DNA from 3 places in the Paenibacillus sp. FSL K6-1330 genome. Region 1 is predicted to be linked to each of the others. Evidence: predicted binding sites of a transcription regulator. Region 1 holds the regulator's gene; each other region holds the start of a gene.

Evidence for each region. Region 1 encodes Rex, which represses fermentation and respiration genes when NADH is low (regulators of the CRP and FNR family bind a similar motif). Its sites were predicted from a motif close to TTGTGAAATATTTCACAA; they were not measured.
Region 2: the regulator Rex is predicted to act here: its motif matches at 1,589-1,606, upstream of hcp (hydroxylamine reductase).
Region 3: the regulator Rex is predicted to act here: its motif matches at 3,694-3,711, upstream of nadA (quinolinate synthase NadA).

What each region holds. Positions count from the first base shown of each region.
Region 1 is NZ_CP150269.1:2,807,256-2,814,511, reverse strand. Features, by position in the region: gene NYE54_RS12805 (AAA family ATPase) at 1-660, opposite strand, end outside; gene NYE54_RS12800 (hypothetical protein) at 653-1,186, opposite strand; gene NYE54_RS12795 (DUF5590 domain-containing protein) at 1,451-1,969, opposite strand; gene NYE54_RS12790 (amidohydrolase) at 2,001-3,302, opposite strand; gene NYE54_RS12785 (redox-sensing transcriptional repressor Rex) at 3,277-3,942, opposite strand; gene dinG (ATP-dependent DNA helicase DinG) at 4,015-6,891, opposite strand; gene NYE54_RS12775 (hypothetical protein) at 7,063-7,256, opposite strand, start outside.
Region 2 is NZ_CP150269.1:1,274,275-1,281,530, reverse strand. Features, by position in the region: gene NYE54_RS05640 (thiamine pyrophosphate-dependent enzyme) at 1-508, opposite strand, end outside; gene NYE54_RS05635 (2-oxoacid:acceptor oxidoreductase family protein) at 505-1,527, opposite strand; gene hcp (hydroxylamine reductase) at 1,735-3,420, shown strand; gene NYE54_RS05625 (MFS transporter) at 3,619-4,806, opposite strand; gene NYE54_RS05620 (HTH domain-containing protein) at 5,391-5,822, shown strand; gene NYE54_RS05615 (carbohydrate-binding protein) at 5,970-6,974, opposite strand.
Region 3 is NZ_CP150269.1:58,600-65,855, forward strand. Features, by position in the region: gene tilS (tRNA lysidine(34) synthetase TilS) at 1-774, shown strand, start outside; gene hpt (hypoxanthine phosphoribosyltransferase) at 843-1,382, shown strand; gene ftsH (ATP-dependent zinc metalloprotease FtsH) at 1,482-3,557, shown strand; gene nadA (quinolinate synthase NadA) at 3,787-4,725, shown strand; gene nadB (L-aspartate oxidase) at 4,764-6,380, shown strand; gene nadC (carboxylating nicotinate-nucleotide diphosphorylase) at 6,370-7,245, shown strand; gene NYE54_RS00310 (type III pantothenate kinase) at 7,242-7,256, shown strand, end outside.

The DNA.
Region 1 (7,256 bases):
TGCGGCGATAACCAGAATGCGAGGAGTATCCTGTGAATAGATGCCATCCATCTCGGTTAGCAGCTGATTCAGCGTCTGGTCATACTCGCGCTGCTGGCCGCCTTCGCGTTTACCGCCAATGACATCGATCTCATCGATGAAGATGATGGCGTTTTGTTTGTTTTCTTTTGTCGCACGATTCCGGGCATCCTTAAACAAATCCCGGATGCGCCCCGCACCAACACCGACGTACATCTCAACAAATTCACTGCCGGATGCAGCAACAAAGATCGAATCCGTATAATGGGCAGCGGCTTTCGCCATCAACGTCTTCCCTGTTCCCGGAGGCCCGGTTAGGAGAATGCCCTTCAATGGACGAATGCCGAATTTCTTAATGTCTTCATGACGAATCAGAAAATCCAATGCTTCTCGCAGTTCTTGTTTAGCATTATCCTGCCCGCCGATTTCTTCGAACGTCAGCTTGGCAGGTCCGCTCTTTTTCCGCTTGCGCTCATTCCCTGCGCCTACAGCAATACCGCCTTTCATTTTAGCGATAAACAACAAGCCGCCTACAAGTCCTGCAGCGATGAGCAAGGGCACGATGTTCACACCGACAAATACAAGGAATACCAGTAATACGGGAATAAAGCCTAACATGATTTCTTTAGCTAATTTAGGCATGATTCCACACCTCCATGCTGCCAGGCTGACGCGGCAAGATTATAAATTTACCAGACTTGCCGTCTGACAAGCTGACATAGACATTGGTGTCATCGATGGTTGCTTTTGCTTTCAAATTCGGAGACTGGGCAGCAAGCTGCTCGAGCGATGATTGAATATCAGTATACTGCTTATTATCCATTGCTTCGGCGACTGAGAGCATGGCCTTCTCCCACCATTGATCCAGTGCTTCCGAGGAATGGTCCTCCACCTGGATTTTCAATTCCCGCTTGCCAATCACAGACTTGCCTTCCTTCTTAATATGCTGAACCAAACCTTGTAAATTTGTATCTGGAGCCAAATCGAGATTCAAAGTAACGGTATTCTGTTTAATATCTATATGAGAATCCTTCACGCCGTCATATTGCGACACAACATTTGCCAGCGGATTTTGCAAAGCCATCTGCCGATACAGAAACCATCCGCCAAAGAGAACCGATGCTGAGATCACGACAGTCAGCATGATAGGTACAATGCGTAGTTTCATGAAGTTCCTCCTTCATTTCCTATATGAAATTTTGTCTATCATTTTGCGACATAATAGTACATATAACAATGATATATTGCGATGCATGTAATTTATATGCTCGTTTTGTACAAGTACGAGTATATCACATCTTATATACTTTTTCATGCATGTCTGTGAAAATATTTAGAACAGTTTTTCCATATTCTTTCTGAATACGCTTACATATCGGAGAAAAAGAGAGGCACCCTATGGATTTTAAAGGGCGCCTCTCTTTCTGTATTTTTATTGATTTGGAAGAATAATGTCATTCCCGATGGTGTTACCATCCTGAAAACGATAAAACCGATAGCCGCGCTGACCGTTGTGTTCATACTGCAGCTGCCATGCATACTCGCCCTCATACATTCCAGGCAGCAACCGCTTAATTTCAACGCCAGGCAATTCGTTATAGATCTGATCCCGCATCTGGGCTTCTGACATTCCCGTTTTCAATAAAACGGACTGGACAGCGTCAGCACCTTCAACAGGTACGTTGTCATCCGTAAATTTCACCCATACCATACGATCTTGATTGTCTTGATCCTTCCCGCTTACTACCCAATAGTTATTATCCTCGCCCCACACCGATTTATAGGTCTTCCCGGATGTAACCAATTGGCCATGCTGCTTCGCGGCAACAATTGCCATTCTTTCTTCATTCCAAGTATCTTTCATAACATATGAATAATAGAGCTGTAAACCAAGCAGCAACAGCAGCACGCTGGACACACTCAGCAAAATCCACTTCGTTTTTTTCTTCAAATCCGTCTTCCTCGCTCCCCTTGATTATTCCCTAGAGGGTTGTAAGACGCTCAAAGGCACGCTGCGCTTCCCGGCGGATACGTTCCTCATCAAGAGTAAGACTCGCGCCATTCTTCACTACCTGCTTGCCGTCAACCCATACATGCTCTACATCCTTCGCACTGGCTGAGTAGATAGCGTGTGAAATATAATCGGTCCGTGGAAGGAAGTGCGCTTGATCCGTGTTCAGTGCGATCATATCTGCTTTCATTCCTACCGCAAGTGTGCCGATATCCTCAATGAACGCCGATCGGGCTCCATACTCTGTTCCCATCCGAAGCGCTTCGGATGCTGGAATGGCTGTTGGGTCCCCGCTTACCCCTTTATGGATCAGTGCAGCCAGTCGCATCTCTTCAAACATATCCAGGTTATTGTTACTCGCAGGTCCATCGGTACCCAGCGACACCGTTACGCCGGCTTTCAGCAGTGCAGGCACGCGAGCGATGCCGCTGGCAAGCTTCAAATTGCTGCCTGGATTATGCGACACCATAACTTGATGCTTGGCCAGGATTTCGATTTCTTCATCGGTCAGATGGACGGCATGCGCAAGCAGCGTTGGACGGGAGAACATGCCAAGCTTCTCCAAATGGGCAACAGGGCGAAGTCCGTAGTCTTTTACATTCTGAGCTACTTCCGTTTCCGTTTCGGACATATGCGTATGCAAAGGCAGATTCAAATCATGCGATGCCTGAACGAATTTTTCGATGAAATCCGGGGGGCACGTATAAGGTGCATGCGGGGAAATCATCGTCGTAATTCTCCCGTCAGCCTTGCCATGCCAGTCTTTTGCGAATGCCACCGCCTCATCCAGCTTCTGCTGCTGCACCTCAGGCGGACACAATCCGATGACGCCGCGCATCAGGACGCCGCGCATTCCTGAGTCCTGCACAACCTTGGCAACCTGATCCATATGATCATACATATCCACAAATGTCGTGGTTCCGCCTTTGATCATCTCCAGCACGGAGAGTGCGGTTCCCCAGTATACATCGTCGGCCGTGAATTTGGCTTCCATAGGCCACATTTTTTCCTGAAGCCATACCTGCAGTGTCAGATCGTCGCCATAACCGCGGAGCAGGGACATCGCCGCATGTCCGTGCGTGTTCACTAACCCCGGTAGGAAAAACAGATGAGTTCCGTCGATAACTTCTGTTCCCTCTTGGACGGTTGGCTCTTCTTCACCCAGATAGGTTATCCGGTCATTCTCCACAACCATATATCCGCGTAACACGGATCTTCCTTCCTCTAATACCGCAAACGTTCCGTTCTTAACCATCCACTTCGTTATCGTCATGTGCTGCATCCTCCTTGCCGTTATCCAAATAATAGGCCAAACTCTGCAAATCTGTAGTAAAATCAGCCGTATGAATCCGGATATGGGATGGGGCTTTCAGGATGGTTGGCGCAAAATTCAGGATAGCCTCGATGCCTGCGGCGATAAGCTGATTGGCTACATTCTGCGCTTCAAAATCCGGAACGGTGATTATCCCGATACGAATGCCGTACTCATGAACCGTCTTCTCCAGTTCCTCCATCGGCTGTACAACCAAATTGTTAATTTTCATACCAACTTTGGGAGAATACGAATCGAAAACCGCCACAATCTTCATATTGTCCTTCAGAAATGCATTGTAATTCGATAATGCATGTCCAAGATTACCGGCCCCAATCAATGCGACATTGATCTTCTGGTCCAGCTTTAGAATCTGGCGAATTTTCTCGATCAGATAAGATACGTCATATCCGATCCCTTTCCGTCCAAAATCACCGAAATACGCTAGGTCCTTACGAATTTGAGCAGGATTGAGGTCCAGTTTTTGTCCCAGTTCCTGGGAGGAAACCGTGGAGACCTCCCTTTTCTGAAGCTCATTCAAATAGCGCAAGTATACAGGTAATCTGCGGACCACGGCTTCCGAAATTTTTTCCGATTTCATTCATGCTCCCCCTAATAATAGGTTAATAACTACATTTTTTTGTGACAGATCATTTCGTTCATTGTTTCACTTTTATTCAGCTTGGTTCTCTATGCCTGCCTCTTCCTGCAGCCATTCCGAAATTCGGGGAACGATCCCCTCTGTCGGCATATGCTCCATCTTCGGCCCCGGCAAAGAATATAAGAAATATTTCCCGTAATAGGATTCAATGACCCGGGTATCGTAGACAATGACAATCCCCTTATCTTGCGCGGTCCGCACCAGTCGGCCAAATCCCTGTTTGAAGCGAATGACCGCTTGCGGAACCGAAAGTTTCATGAACGGGTTCTTCTTCTGCTGCTGCAGCAATTCGCTCTTGGCTTCGACCAAGGGATGATTCGGCGGCTGGAACGGCAGCCGGACGATCGCAAGGCAAGTGAGCGCCTCCCCGGGTATGTCTACCCCTTCCCAGAAGGAGCTCGTACCCAGCAGGACCGAAGCACTGCTATCCTGGAATCTCCGGATTAACTTGGTACGGCTGGTTCCGTCCATCCCTTGTCCCAGTACCGTAATATCGCTGGATGCCAGCGCCTCCTTCAACGGCTCGTGAACCTGACGCAGCATGCGGTACGAAGTGAACAGCACAAGCATGCGGCCATGCGTAGCGATTGCCGTATCGGCCAATGATTGCACAAGTGTATTCACAAAGAGTGCATCCCCGACCGAGCCCTTCACGCTCGGAAAATCGCGCGGCACGACAAGGAGGGCCTGCTCCCTGTAATTAAACGGGGACGGCAGCAGAACCGTGTTCAAGTTGCCGCTATCTGCCGCTTCCTGAAGACCCAAGTTCTCGATCATGAACTGAAACGATTTATCCACCGACAAGGTCGCCGATGTCAGGATCACGCTTTGTTTCTTGTCAAAAAACAATTCCTTCAAGTGGGTGCTAACATCGACAGGCACTGCATAAAGCTGCAGCGATTTGCCGCGGAAATTCCCGTTAGCCTCCATCCAGTATACCGTGCCTTCATCATTCAGAGCCATGAAGGACCTCAGGTCCTCGCGGTGTGCGGCCAGGTCCTTAAACAGACCCGATAGGTCTGTTAACAAACTGTCCGCGCTGTAGTCGTCCAGATCTTCCTTCATCTCGGCGATCAGCTTGTCACCCTTGCGAACGACATCGCCCAGCGTCACATGAATTTGATGCTCCAACTCGGCCAGCGAATCCCAATCCTTCGGCTTCTTCAGAGGCGATAAGCGAAGCGAGAATTGACCGGCATCCCCCGGAGTCGCGTCTCCGCGTTCCGGAAGTAGTCCGAACAATTGATCGCTGAGCCGGTCCCAATTCTCTTTTGCGGTGATCAGATCCGGATAAATCCGGTCTATGATGGAGGACCACTCGACAGCCTTCTCATGCGACGATGCTTGCAGCAGCTGGCGAAGAGCCGGAAGCTGACCGCTGCGGCTGTCTTTGTACATACGAGTCAACGTATGGACCACCGAAAAATATTTCATCTGCAAGCCAAGGTGCTTGCCAGCGACGTCCTCCAGATGATGCGCTTCATCAATGACGAGACGCTCATAACTCGGAAGCAGCTGATGATTCGCTTTTACGTCAGTGAACAGCTTCGAATGGTTCGTAATGACAACATCCGCGATGCCCGCTTCATGTTTAGCCCTGTGATAGTAGCATTTGCGGAACCATGGGCAGGCACGGCCAAGGCAGGAATCCGAATCACTGGAGATCGTCTCCCAGAAATCCCCTCCGCGACCGCCAAAGTTCAGTTCTTCATCATCCCCGTTCTCCGTCTGGGTCAGCCAGACCAGCATCTGCGCCGCGGTGATCACATCTTCCTTCGGGGAATGAAAATCTCTTCTATTTATTTTATGTTCAAATTTTCTCAAACACAAATAATGGCCTCTTCCCTTGAAAATAGCCGCTTTAAAAGGAAAAGGAACAACCTGGGTGAGCAGGGGAATATCCCGGTCACGCAGCTGTTCTTGAAGGTTGATTGTATGCGTGCTCACCATAACCTTCTGTTCCTGCTTCACGCTTTGATAAATCGACGGCAGCAAATACCCGAGGGATTTGCCTGTTCCCGTGCCGGCTTCGATCAATAAATGTTTATTGTCATCGAGGGCCTGCATCACTTCCTGAAACATCATGTCCTGGGCATCCCTGCTCTCATAATGAGGCAGCGTTTCCTTTAGACGTTCACGGACATCATTCATGTATTGCTCGAAGCTTACATCCGCCAGCGGATTAGGCTCCGACTCATCCCTGGCAGGCGCAATATCGTTCCAATCGTCAACGGCCAGGGCAAATTGACGATAGTACGTATGGGTGTCTCCGGCTTGTACAGCCTGGAACTCCCTGTCAGCACGGATGCCGTCAAAGAACCAGGCCAAGTCGCTGTCCTCGTCGGCAAACAGGTCGCTTAACCGCTGCACGGTAAGGAGAGGAAGCTCATCGATCTCCTCCAGGCATTTCAGCAGCGCATAGGCTGTGGCAAGCGCATCGCTGTCCGCCTGATGCGGACGGTCATGCTCCAGACCGAAATGAGAGGAGACCATCCCGAGCTGATAAGAAGGCAGCGAGGGAAAACATATTTTTAAGAAGTGCATCGTATCTAGAATTCGGCCGCTGAACGGTAAATAGCCGCAGCGATCGAGTGCATTTTGCAAAAAGTTAAAATCAAAAGCGACATTATGCCCAACCAATACGACATCGTCGAGCATGGGCACGAGTTCCATCATCATTTCTTCCAATGACGGAGCATCCGCTACATCACTGTCGGAAATGCCGGTCAAACCGGTAATAAAAGGAGGGATCGGAATCCCGGGATTGACATAGGTGCCGTATACGCGGGAGATGCTTCGATCCTCTTCGATGATGGCCAGTCCAACCTGAATGATCTCATCTGCTGACTGGTTGCCCGTGGTTTCAAAATCCAATACGGCAAATTTCATTTCGATAAAATCCCTTTCCTCCAGACTAATTAACAGCATACCAGAAGTTGCGGGTTTTGAACATTCCGGGTAAAAAATCCCCCGTTTCTCCTCCATCGCTCCATACGGCAAGAAGCGATACCAAAGTCTCAGTAATGAGCTCTGGCATCGCTTCTTGTAATGGCTTGATTTCTACAGCAAAGAGATCAATTGGCTGCCGTACTGGAGCTCACCGCGATTCTGCTTGCAGACCTCCAAATTGATAATGGGGTCAGGAAGTGTCGGGTCGCTGTGAATCGCCAGTGCAAAATGCTCCTCGGCTTTCCCTTGTTGTCCATTCAACACCTCGATGCATCCAAGCGCGTTGTAAATCATCGCTCGCATCT
Region 2 (7,256 bases), 1.5 Mb from region 1:
CAGCGATTCGCAGCGCCATGATATTCATGTCATAAACTGCCTGCGGTGAACGGGCGGTCAAAATCACCCAGCCGGTATTCAGACCGTAGTAAAGATCCGAATGGTCACCACGAATATCCAGCGGTCCGCTGACTGCACGCGTCACCAGATTCATGACCATCGGGAAACGTGTGCCCGCCTGCACAGGAAGCTGTTCGATCATATACAGGAAACCATTCGCGCTGGTAGCATTGAATACCCGTGCTCCGGCTGCGGCTGCACCGTAGCAAATCCCCGCCGATCCATGTTCGCCGTCAGCTGGAATCAGCTTGATGTCATGTTCGCCGCGTGTACGCATCATGTCAAGATATTGGGCGATTTCCGTAGATGGTGTAATCGGAAAATAACCCATAATGTGATAGTTAATCTGGGCAGCCGCCATGGCAGCCATTTCGTTGCCCGATTCGAAGACTGCCGTTTGAGCGGCCGCCAGCTTGTTCTCCGTAGTTTCTTGAATTTGCATATTCATGATCTGACTCCCTCCGCAGTTAAATAGGGAAATGATTGCGGCACACGGTGCTGCTCCGCATAATGCGGCTCTTCTAACATGGCAGCCAAAGCGGTGGTCGGGCAAGCTTCGATACACTTCAAGCAGCCTTTGCAATACTGATAATCGATGCCTTTCATAAACATCTGCATATTCCCGCGCTTATCCGGTTTCTTCTCCCACACGATGCAGAAATCCGGACATACCGTATCGCAGGCGGCACAGTGAATGCAGTCCTCTATCTTGTACTCTGGCAAATATCCCTGCCGGGAGCCGCTAAGATCCTTCAGGACACTGTTCGCCGTAACGTTCAGAATCCCGCCCAGCTCCTGCGTTTCATATCCAAGAATCGGCTGCGGTCTTGCAAAAGCGATTGGGTCTATAAGCTCTGAGCCATCTCCCAAGGAAAGGAACTGGACTTCGTTATATCCTCTGTCAAAGGTCCGCAAATTCGCTTCCACGAGGTGGGGCAGCTTTTTCTCAAATGTTGTGCGGATCACTTGCCGCATATCGTCCGGGTTTAGGAAGCTGCAAATCCGGAACAAAGCCCCCAGCATGGCCGTATTCACTTTGGTTTTTTCCTCAACGGAAATTTTCAGCGCATCAACTACGGCCAGCGTTCCCTGCGTCATTTTAAGATCAACAGCCACTTCGGACAGGTCTCGCGCCGTATTCACCAGCACCGTTCCATCAGGCTGTAATCCGCTTATGACATCGATCGTCTTATACAATGCTTCATGAAATACGCCGACGACATGCGGCTGCTCAATGGGACTGTGATCGCGGATTTCCACCTCGGAATCGCAGAACCTTACGAAACTCTTCACTGGCGACCCTTTTTTCTCCGAACCATAGCTGGAAAAATTCGAACCGTTAAGTCCGGAGCCGGTAACCCCGGCTTCGGCCAGCATTTTTCCGGCCAGATTGGCGCCAAACCCGCCGATGGATTCGAGACGGATCTCGAAAAATCCCAGTTCATTCACTTGAGGTAAAATCGACATGTTCTCTCCTCATTTCTTCTAAGGTCATTAATTCCAGTTTAAAAGAAGAAACGGACCGAGCTTGTGATTAAACTCACTACTTAGAAAATTGTGATTCCAATCACTATGTCGGTTGTGGGAGCGAAGTATACTGTCTTCAACAGTCCAATTGCGAGGCAATCTTATACTGACCTTACGACAAAAAATCACAAAATTGGAGGAGAAATAATGAATAACAACGCCCAAGAGACCTTAAATCATCAGCCGTCCATGTTCTGCTTTCAATGTCAGGAAGCATCCAAAGGAACAGGCTGCACCATTGTCGGAGTATGCGGCAAACCGCATGATGTGGCAAACCTGCAAGATTTACTGATTTATTTGCTGAAAGGTATCTCTTTTCTCAGTCTGGATGCCCAGCTGCCGGAGGTGCTTGAACAGCGCGTATCGCTGTTTATGATGGACTCCTTGTTTGCAACAATTACGAACGCCAACTTTGACCGCGAGGTTTTTGTGGAAAAAATCCGGGAAGCGATAGAGCTCCGCGGCGAGGTGCGCACCTATTATAACGAACAATATCCGGAGGGAACCGCCAATCTCCCTGATGCTGCCGTCTGGCAAGCGGATAACGAAGCTGCTTTTGATGAAAAGGCACGTACGGTTGGTGTCCTCTCGACCAAGAATGAAGACATCCGCTCGCTGCGTGAATTGATAACTTACGGCTTGAAGGGGATGGCTGCTTATACGTACCACGCGCTGCATCTGGAGAAGGATGATAACGAATTAAACCGTTTTATGCGCCGTGCACTTGCCGCCACGCTTGACGACAGCCTTGAAGTGCAGGATCTGGTAGCTTTGACGATGGAAACCGGGAAATACGGCGTAAACGCCATGGCGATGCTTGATGAAGCGAACACCTCTGTTTACGGAAATCCGGAAATTACGAAGGTTAATATCGGGGTAAGAAACCGACCCGGCATTCTCATCAGCGGTCATGATCTGAAGGATTTGGAGGAGCTGCTGAAGCAGACGGAAGGAACCGGCGTGGACGTGTACACGCACAGTGAAATGCTGCCTGCCCACTATTATCCGGCATTCAAGAAATATGAGCATTTTGTAGGCAATTACGGGAATGCCTGGTGGAAGCAGAATAGCGAATTCGCAGCCTTTAACGGACCGATATTAATGACGACCAACTGTATCGTTCCACCGAAAGACAGTTATAAGGACCGTATCTATACAACAGGCAACACTGGGTTTCCGGGTGTCCGCCATATTCCAGAAGGAAAAGACGGTGCTCCCAAAGACTTCTCCCTACTAATCGAGCAAGCGAAAGGATGCCCAGTTCCAACGGAACTTGAAACGGGTGAGATCATCGGTGGCTTCGCTCATGCCGCTGTGATGAACGTAGCCGATCAAGTCGTCGATGCCGTGAAATCCGGGGCGATCCGCCGCTTCTTCGTCATGGCCGGCTGCGATGGACGGATGAAATCCCGCAACTATTACACCGATTTTGCGGCTGAACTTCCAAAAGACACGGTCATTTTAACTGCAGGCTGTGCCAAATACAAATACAATAAACTGGATCTAGGCGACATCGGCGGTATTCCCCGGGTCCTGGACGCTGGTCAATGTAATGACTCTTACTCTCTAGTTGTCATTGCATTGAAGCTGAAGGAAGTATTCGGCCTTGAGGATATTAATGATTTGCCGATTTCCTATAACATTGCCTGGTATGAGCAAAAAGCGGTTATCGTGCTGCTTGCCCTACTCTATCTTGGCGTTAAAAATATTCATCTGGGCCCTACGCTCCCTGCATTCCTGTCGCCTAACGTCGCCAAAGTCCTCGTGGAAAACTTCGGTATCGGCGGCATTACCAATGTGGAAGATGACATGAACATGTTCCTTGGTGCCTAAAAAAGAATGCCCTCACCGGGGCATTCTTTTTCTTAAAATTCAGTAATTTTCATAGCGTACTGAGCCGTAGTTCATAAAAAAACTGCAAAATGGGATGCTTTAACTTCATTTTCTCGGCCATGTTTAAAATTCGCTTTTTGCCAACACGTCTGTCCACATAAGACAACTGTTCTTGTTTTTGTGTAAGATTAGAGCACATCAGCCGCGTTGAACAGATAGTATATTTCTCAATCGACTTCCCGTGAAAATGCTGCTCACTAGCAGTACGAATCCGCCAAACAGATAGGGCAAGTCAAAATGGACTTCAAATAAAATACCTGCCAGCATCGGTCCAAATATCGTACCGAGACTTGTATAAGTGTTATTCATCCCTGCAACAAATCCCTGTTCATCCCCGGCCACTCTGGACAACAGCGTATTGATCGTGGGGCGCAATATATTATTGAACGTAAAGAACAACATCGTGACTACCATGACATAGTAGAAATGGCCGGAGAATAATAAGAATACAAGGGATACTGCCGATAACAGCAACATGGCAACGATGATCCGTTTTTCTCCGAATCGTCGTGTGATCCGGTCAGTGAACAACAATTGATTCAACGTGCCGATGAGCGAACATACGGTAAGGAGTATAGCAATTTGACGCGTCGTGAATCCGTAGACTTGTACGACAAAAAGCGGGAAAATCGCTTCAAAATGCGTTAAACCAAAGGTCATGGCGAAAACAATGAGCAACAGGACAAAATAACGAGACCGAACCGAAAGCACGATTTGCCGGAATACATTCTCGCTCTTCTCCTTCACTTGACGACGCATCTGGCGAATATCCGCCGACAGCGATTCAGGCAATCCCCATAGACTGCAAACCATTGCCAGCAGCCCTACACATGCGGATACATAGAAGGGCATCTTAATGCCCCATTCCGCAAGCAATCCGCCGACACCCGGTCCAATAATAAACCCGGATGTCATCGACGCACCTAACCATGACATGGCCTTGCTGCGCTGTTCATCTGCCGTAATGTCCGCAATATACGCAATAATGGACGGGATTAAGGCTGCTGAGCCTATTCCGCCAATCAACCGCGATACGAATAATAAAGTTAGATCGCCCGCGAACGCTGCGAGCAAGTTGGAGATGGCGAACAAGATCAAACCTATGATAATCATGGGTTTACGGCCATATCGATCTGACAGATTACCTGCAAGGGGTGAGAACAGAAACTGGGTCAAGCCGAAGCAGGAGACCAAATAGCCCGCGGCCTGTCCGCTTGCCGTAAACTGCTCAAGAAGTTCCGGTATGATTGGAATGACAAGACCCATACTTAGATTAGCGAGAAACATGTTGAGCAGTAGTAATGGAAACGCTGACTTTTTTAACATTTAGGACCACCTATATCGAATGAATAAAAACCATGAATCGGAAACTGAATAACACTCCCCCTCAATCTGCATTTGTATATGTTAGCATGTGGCTATCTACAATAAAAATATGAAAAACATATAAGGTCTTAATCTTTTTGATATACATGCAAGATGCCTTGAATAATTCTTACGGCAATCGACATATCAAGTTCAGAAAATCGTTTTTTTGAAATGTGATGCTCCGGCACTAAATGGGTTCGATTTTGACTAAAGAAAACTCCCCTTCAAGCAGTCGTTTTTTTACCTGTCTGCTAAAAGGGGAGCATATCACAAGGCTCGGAGCCTTTTGATTCAATTATTCCCGAAAAGTGGACGCCTGCTAAGAGGAAGTAAAATATTGAGGGGGTGCGTCAATTTTTGATGTACCTTCATCACGATCCCATCTCCCAACTTTACGGAAGGCGAACTTTGTGAAGCCTATGGGAAGACCGTGCGAAGCGGAGGATTCCACTACCTTTAATGAAAATTTATATTAATTCCATAAATTGGGATATATTAGAAGTGGCTGGAGTTACTACTATCCGAAAGGGGATTGTGAATCTGTGGACTCTATTAAAAAAATAGTTATACCAAACAATGACGAAGATGAGATCGGTCGGTTGTTTGAAATAGTTACCAAAAAGTATCATATATCAACGCAGTCGTTAAGTTTGATAACCGGAATTGATGAAGAGCTAATTAATAAGCAGGAGTACGGGCATGACTTAGCTACATTAAAACAGTTATTGGTCATGTTATCTACCGGAATGGAACAAGTCGGGGAGGATGAACGAGTACGGGGAATAATTGAGGTCCTAAATCAGGTTTTTAATATTACTAGCCAAACTATTGCCTTGTATTCTAGAGTAGATGAAAACGATGTGGAGCAAATGTTAAACGGTAATTACGGCCAAATTTCATTTGAAAATCGCTACCGCATTGCAACTACATCAATATTTCTTCACTACCTGTTTAAAAGAACCTCGTTACGCTAATTAAATGGCCCCCAATTTACAGGAGGCCATTTATATTAAAGATTAATTCTCCAAGTAATCGTATTAGGAACAGTTTTAGCTACAGGAGTAAGTCCGAAGTATGCTGTACCACCCAAATGTGCGTTATTTACATATCAATGTAACACCTTAATTCTTACCGCCATAGCCCTTATAAGTAGCGTAAACTGCATCTGCATATTGATCTGCCAGAATAGGACGGCCATAAGAATCCGTGGCTCCCGGATACCAGTTATCTCCACCGTTGTAGTGTAATAATCCCTTGTAGATATTTCCAAACTTCGTAATCTTCTCATTTAAAATCAACGCGCCCAGATATACCTGATCTTGTTCACTGCTATGATTATACGCACGGCCAAATTTTGTGCTGAATTGAGATAAATACGCATTGCGTGTGTTTGGTTCTACCTGCATCAATCCGTCGCCGGCCGATGGACTACCTGGTAAACCTGCTCCAAAGCTGCTTTCCTTTTTGATAACAGCACTTAACAATAAAGCAAAATCCCCGCCTTTCCCATAGGCATTGTCCGCATTCATGACATATGTCCAGATATGGCTTGGAACCTCGGCAGGCTTTGTTACTGTAGGAGGTGGTGAACCCGTATAAATCTTGACCGATGACATTTTGTCATTGATCGTGTTGCCAACCCAGGAAGAATCCGAAGTAAAGGTCCACTTGGTTCCTCCAAAATTATCATTCTCATATACTTCAACCGTCCAACCGCTTGGAACCTTAAGAGACGACATCCAGTCATTCGGAATTCCGTTTGCGTTCAACTGAGACAGTGTATAATTGCCTATCCCGAGTGTCACTGCTTTTCCTCCATAGTTTATATCTGCATAAAATGTTACTCCGTTCGAAGTCGGTGGCGTAGTTCCGCCGCTACCGCCTTTCTGCCATAATGCAGGGACATTGGACGGTTCCCAACCTACGAGAGAAGTATGTGCCTGAAGACAGGTATAAGTGCTTCCACTATAGGTTACTGTGTCATTTACTGCATATGCGGTATTTGGAGCCCATGCTCCTCTAGCGGCTGCGTTTACTGACGGTAAGGCTGCGCAAAATGTGGATAGAAATACTACTAAAACTACCAAAAGTGATAAGCGCTTAAAAGAAAACCTTTTATTAGTCATTTTCAAACCTCCTTGTTCTTTATTTATCTGTAGCGCTCCCATGAGACATGCCACAGGTTTTCACTGTACTATTATCTTACTTTATTTCCATTTTTCAAATTAATTCCACAATTTTTTTAATCAGATTATTACAATTCAAACAATACAACGGCATGAAATGCGACCGGCAGACTGCACCTGATCATTAGAAACGGCAGCGGACGTTTACCAATACGTCCAAACTTATAAGGAGCAATATCCGGAAGTCCGCATTACTGCCGATCCTGACGATAACGGACTTAC
Region 3 (7,256 bases), 2.7 Mb from region 1:
CGATATAATGGGCAGTTCTCCTCCTCACTCAATCAGCTGGCCGAAATAGTCCAGCAGGAGGATGATTTTGTGGAGCTTGAAGCTGCGAAGCAATTTCGGAGTATGGTACAGGAGAACGATGGGAGGCTCGCTTTCGACGCGCCTTCCTTTTTGGGCTTACATGTCGCTTTACAACGGCGTTTGATTAAACTAATATTAAATTACCTGCCCTCAGACCAGGAAAACACCGATTTTGTCAAGATTGAAACGGTGCGCCATGGCATTCTTAACGATCAGCGAAGCAACTGGCGTCTGGATCTGGGTGACGGCATTACCTGTGTTCGTGAGTATGGAGTGATCCAGTTTTGGCCTAAGCCTCCGAATGAACAGGGACAGTACATATACATTCTTGATTCTCCTGATGTTTCGCAGCAGTATGTTAAGGAAATCGGAAAAATGCTGAAATTGTCGTCAATGACAGGAAGCGAAAGCCGGAACGGCTCCAGACCATCAGCCTTTGTGGCGGATTTTGATGCGGATGAGCTGAGGTTTCCCTTAACCTTGCGTAACAGACAGCCGGGGGACAAGATGAAGATCATGGGATTAAACGGAAGCAAAAAGGTGAAAGATATTCTCATTGATGAGAAAATCCCACCGTCTGTCCGTGCCCGGATTCCTATTCTTTGTGACGGTTCCGGCAGCATCGTGTGGATTCCAGGTGTACGACGTTCCGTTCACGCCGCTTGCGGGCGGCACACATCACGAGTTCTCCGGATGGAGCTATCGGATGCTTAAGGCAAGTGTAAAACGAAGAATGGCCCGTTTCACGCTTTCATAGTATAAACGTAGGAGGTCCACTTAAGTTGCAGAATGACATTCAGGAAATACTCATCAGTGAAGAAGAGATTCACGCAAAGATTAAGGAACTTGGTTCCAAACTCAGCGCCGAATATGTGGGACGCAATCCACTCGTTATTTGCGTTCTTAAAGGTGCATTTATTTTTATGGCCGACTTGGTTAAATCCATAACAGTACCTCTTGAGTTGGATTTCATGGCTGTATCCAGTTATGGGGCATCAACCAAATCCTCCGGCGTGGTGAAGATCATTAAAGATCTGGACGCATCCGTTGAAGGCAGGGATGTGCTGATTGTGGAGGATATTATCGACAGCGGTCTTACGCTGAGCCATTTGATTGAGCTTTTGAAGAGCCGCAAGGCAAACTCGGTGCGCGTTGTCACGCTGTTTGACAAGCCGGCACGCCGTACGGTGGATTTGCAGGCCGATTACACCGGATTCGTGCTGCCGGATGCTTTTGTTGTCGGATACGGGCTCGATTATGCCGAGCATTACCGGAACCTCCCCTACATCGGGATTTTGAAGCCGGAAATCTACAGCAGTTAAACCGCGGCAATGGGCTGCTATCACAGTTCAGGGCCCTTTGTTGAGATGGCCAGACAGGCTGTGGTAAAATATCTTATGTGTCTTGAGAGGAGGTAGGGGATGAGTCGGTTCATCCGGAATTCTGGTTTTTATTTGATTCTATTTTTAGTCGTGGTGGGCATAGTACAATTCGTTACTAATGGCGGCGAGCAAGCCGATGCCCCTAGTTATAATCAACTGCGGCAGGAAGTCAAAGCTAACAACATAGAGGAAATGACGGTACAATTTGACGGTTACGCTTATCTGGTGACCGGTAAGTATAGGGAGATTTCCGAAGAGAAAAAATCGGAGAATTTCTCAACCTATATTCCTGCCACGGATGCAGCGATGCAAGAGCTGACTGCAGCCAGTGATAGCAACAACGTCAAACTGTCCGTGCAGCCAATGGAAGGCCAAAGCATTTGGCTGACATTGCTTTCATCCTTTATTCCGCTCATCATTATGTTTGTTCTGTTCTTCTTCCTGTTCAATCAGGCCCAAGGCGGCGGCGGCAAAGTGATGAACTTTGGTAAGAGCAAAGCCCGCTTATATAATGAAGAGAAGAAACGGATTACATTTGAGGATGTAGCCGGAGCAGATGAAGAGAAGCAGGAACTTGTTGAAGTTGTTGACTTCTTGAAAGATCCGCGCAAGTTTAACACGGTTGGCGCTCGCATTCCGAAGGGCGTTCTGCTTGTCGGTCCTCCGGGAACAGGTAAGACGCTCCTGGCTCGTGCCGTTGCTGGTGAAGCAGGAGTGCCATTCTTTAGTATTTCCGGTTCCGACTTTGTTGAGATGTTTGTCGGTGTCGGTGCTTCTCGTGTACGTGACTTGTTCGAAAACGCGAAGAAGAATGCACCATGTATCATCTTTATTGATGAGATTGATGCTGTGGGTCGTCAGCGTGGCGCCGGACTTGGCGGCGGTCATGACGAGCGTGAGCAGACACTCAACCAGTTGCTGGTTGAAATGGACGGTTTCGGAGCGAACGAAGGCATTATCATCGTTGCTGCGACCAACCGCCCGGACATTTTGGACCCGGCGCTTCTTCGTCCGGGACGTTTTGACCGTCAGATTACCGTAGATCGCCCGGATGTGAAGGGCCGTGAAGCCGTACTGAAGGTTCATGCACGCAACAAACCATTGACGAAGGATGTTAAACTTGACATCATCGCCAAACGTACAACCGGTTTTACAGGTGCCGATCTGGAGAATCTCCTGAACGAGGCTGCCTTGCTTGCGGCTCGCCGCAACCGTAAAGATATCTCCATGCGAGAAGTGGATGAGGCGATTGACCGTGTTATCGTCGGTACGGAGAAACGCAGCCGCGTGATCAGTGATCGCGAGAAACGTATCGTAGCTTACCATGAAGCAGGTCACACCATTGTGGGTTACTTCCTCGAGCATGCGGATACGGTGCACAAGGTAACGATTATTCCTCGTGGCCGTGCCGGTGGATATGTCATCATGATGCCGAAGGAAGATCGGATGCTCGTGACGAAGCAGGAATTGCTGGATCGCGTAACCGGTTTGCTCGGCGGCCGTGTTGCTGAGGAACTGTTCATCGGTGAAATCGGAACCGGAGCATATAGTGACTTCCAACAAGCGACGGGCATTATCCGCAGCATGGTTGTGGAATACGGTATGAGTGAGAAGCTCGGACCGATGCAGTTCGGTACATCCCAAGGACAAGTGTTCCTTGGACGTGATATCGGACATGAGCAGAACTATAGTGATCGAATCGCTTATGAGATCGATCAGGAAATGCAGCGATTTATTAATGATTGCTATGAGAAATGTAAAGAGATCCTGAATAAGCATGCAAAAGAGGTTCACCTGATTGCGAACACGCTCCTCGAGATGGAAACGCTGGAGCTTGAGCAAATCAAGAATCTCATTGAGACCGGATCAGCTGAAGGCAACGGCAGTGGCGACGGTGAAGGAGAAGGTTCTACCGAGAATGGTGAACCGATCATCGACAACATTGGCGACGTGAAAGTTCGTATCCAAGGGAAAGAAGACGGCGAGCAGCCGACTTCCACGGAAGAAATTCCGACCAACCCGATGGATTCGAATGATCCAGGGCCGGAGCGAAAAGATTCCGAGCGCAAGGATCCTCCAGGCGGATCGGACAACGGTAACAGCAGCTTAACGTAATATTCGCTGATAAAACATCGAATACCGAATAAAATTGAAGAACCGGAGAACGATAATTCGTTTTCCGGTTCTTTTTGTGCTTTCTATCACATTGACAGGGGGCAGAACGAACGTGTACATTAGTTGTTAAATAAGGATGCGCATCCTTTCACAAAGGTGGAAACCATCCTGAAAGTCACATGGTCATCAGCGGCGAACCGCCGGACTACATAAAGGGAGAGGGTCGATCATGGAAGCTTTGGCACTGGAGCGTAAAGCAGAACAGAACCGTGAACTGCGTGAGCGGTTAATGCAATTGAAGAAGGAACGTAATGCAATCATTTTGGCTCATTATTATCAACGGGACGAAATACAAGAGGTCGCTGATTTCCGGGGGGATTCCTTCCTGCTCGCGCAGAAGGCAGCACAAACCGATGCTGAGGTCATCGTATTTTGCGGTGTGCATTTTATGGGCGAGAGCGCTAAAATTCTGGCACCGGGCAAGACGGTTCTTATACCGGATGAGCGGGCTGGCTGCCCTATGGCGGATATGGTGAACGTGGACGGACTTCGGAAGCTGAAAGCGCAGCATCCGAATGCGAAAGTGGTCACATACATCAATTCATCGGCTGAGATCAAAGCCGAAACGGATATCTGCTGTACGTCATCCAATGCCGTTAAAGTGATTCAGTCGGTGGATTCGGATGAAATTATATGGGTGCCTGATAAAAACCTGGGACATTATGTTCAGCAGCATACCGACAAGAAGCTTATTATCTGGGAAGGGTATTGCAACACGCATGACATGCTGACGGTTAAGGATGTTGTCGAGATGAAGGCCAAATATCCTCATGCGGAATTTGTGGTGCACCCGGAATGCCGTCCTGAGGTTGTTGCGATGGGCGATTTTGTAGGGAGTACCACCGCTATTCTGGAATATTGCAAAAATTCATCTGCCAAGGAGTTTATTGTAGGCACAGAGGATGGAACCGGATATCAGCTTCGATTGGATAGCCCGGATAAATCGTTCCACTTCGCTACGAAGTTCCTGGTGTGTCCGAATATGAAAGTGAATAACCTCAAAAAGCTGGTTAAAGCGTTGGAAACGATGAAGCCGCAAATTTATGTGCCGCCGGTCGTTGCAGAGAAAGCCAGAACTTCATTAGAGCGCATGTTACAAGTTAAGTAGCATGCGCTACTCTTTCGTGAAAAGACAGGTGAGGCATCGTGATACCGCAGTATTTAATTGATTTTGAGCTGAACGATCTTCCGGTCATTGAGACGGATGTCATCGTGATCGGTTCAGGCATTGCGGGTTTATATACGGCGATCATGGCAAGCGCGACTCAGAATGTGCTATTGATTACGAAGAAATCGCTGCTTGAAAGCAACACGCGTTATGCACAGGGAGGGATTGCAGCCGTAACAGCAGAGGATGACTCTCCGGCCTACCACCGGCAGGACACCCTCCTGGCAGGGGCGGGCCTATGTTCTTCTACCGCGGTGGATGTGCTTGTCAACGAGGGCCCGGTCGGTGTTCAAGAGCTGATTCGGCTCGGTACGATGTTTGATGTGGAGAATGGCGAGCTCGCACTCACCCAAGAAGGCGCGCACAGTCATCGCCGGATCCTTCATGCCAACGGGGATGCAACCGGATATGAAATCGTGCGTGCCCTTTCCATTCAGGTTGAAATGCTTCACAATGTAGAGGTGTGGGACGATCATTTTGTCATTGACCTGATTACCGAGCAGGAAGAGTGTCATGGCGTTTTAGTACAGATGCCAGACGGCAAACGGGTATTCGTACGTGGACGGGCGACGGTGATGTGTTCCGGCGGCGCCGGTCAATTGTACCGGTATACGACCAATCCGGAGGTTGCCACAGCGGATGGCGTTGCCATGGCTTATCGGGCAGGCGCAGAAATTCGGGATATGGAATTTATACAGTTCCACCCGACGGCGCTTAGTTATCCGGGGGCGCCCCGATTCCTTATATCAGAGGCGGTTCGGGGTGAAGGTGCCGTTCTTCGGAATATACGAGGGGAACGGTTCATGCCCAAATACCATGAATTGCTGGAGCTGGCGCCACGGGATATTGTAGCACGGGCCATTGTCAGTGAGATGGAAGCAACGGGGTCTACCTTTGTTTATCTGGATATCACCCATGAGTCGCCGGAGATGGTCAAACATCGATTCCCAACGATTTATGAAACCTGCATGCAATATGGACTCGATTTATCGTCAGATTGGATTCCGGTCTCCCCGGCTGCGCATTATATGATGGGGGGCATCAAAACCAATCTGCATGGCGAGAGCAGCGTGAAGCGTTTATTTGCTTGCGGGGAGGTATCGTCTACCGGTGTTCACGGGGCGAACCGTTTGGCCAGCAATTCGCTGTCGGAGGCGATTGTGTACGGCAGTCGTATTGTCGAGCGCATTAAGAGTCTGCCGGAACCCTCAGGAGATCCACTTCATGTATCATTCCATCTCGGTCGCAAGGACACCCCGTCCCAGGCAATGGTGGAAAAGCGCTTGAAGCTTCAGAAGGTGATGGTACGTTATGCAGGACTTCGGAGAAATCGGGATACTCTATTAAGAGCAGCAGAAGAGCTCGGCCGTCAGCTGCCATTGTTCCATTCGATGCTTTCCAAGCGTGAGGAATACGAGTTTGCCAACATGCTCACAGCATCCTTACTTGTGGTGCAGGGTGCGCTGGGTCGTGAAGAAAGCCGGGGAGCCCACTACCGTGAGGATTTCCCGGAGCGGAATGACAGCGTATGGCAGAAACATATTGTCCATACACGGGATCAAGAAATGACGGAGGAATTAAGCGATGATGTTTAACGGATACAACGATGGCCTTCTCCAGAGTATACGGACTTGGCTGCAGGAGGATATTGGGTCGGGGGACATTACGACTCTTACCACCATTGAGCCGGGTCATGAATCCAAGGGCGTTATCCATGCCAAGGAGGCTGGAATCGTGGCAGGGATGCCGGTAGCAGAGCTGGTATTCGAAACGGTTGATCCGTCGCTGACGTTTACGGCATTGGTTCGGGATGGGGACGAGGTTGAAAAAGGAACGGTTCTCGCTGAGGTGGAAGGAAGCACTCATCGTATTTTGACAGGCGAGCGTCTCGCTTTGAATTTGCTTCAGCGTATGTCGGGTATTGCAACAAGAACACGTTCTTTTGTAGATGTACTTGAGGGATTGCCGACAAGATTGGTGGATACCCGCAAAACGACACCAGGCCACCGAATGCTCGAGAAGTATGCTGTTCGGGTTGGCGGCGGCGCGAACCATCGTTTCGGTCTGTACGATGCCGTTATGATTAAGGATAATCACATTAAGGGTGCAGGAGGAATCGCGCAAGCGGTCAGCCGGGCAAGAGCCCATATTCCACATACCATGACGATAGAAGTTGAAACCGAGAGCTTGGCGCAGGTGGAGGAAGCACTGGCTGCAGGCGCAGATATTATTATGCTGGATAACATGAGTCATGACATGATGGCGGAGTCTGTTCGAAGAATCAAGGCCAAGGTGCCTCATGTGCGGGTCGAAGCATCGGGGAACGTGACGCTGGAGACCGTACGCGGGATTGCCGAGACCGGGGTCGACGTGATATCCGTTGGTCGGCTGACTTATTCTTTCCATAGTCTCGATATCAGTCTGGATCTGAATGCGAAGAAAGGAGGGACAGAAGGTTGATTCTAGTTGTG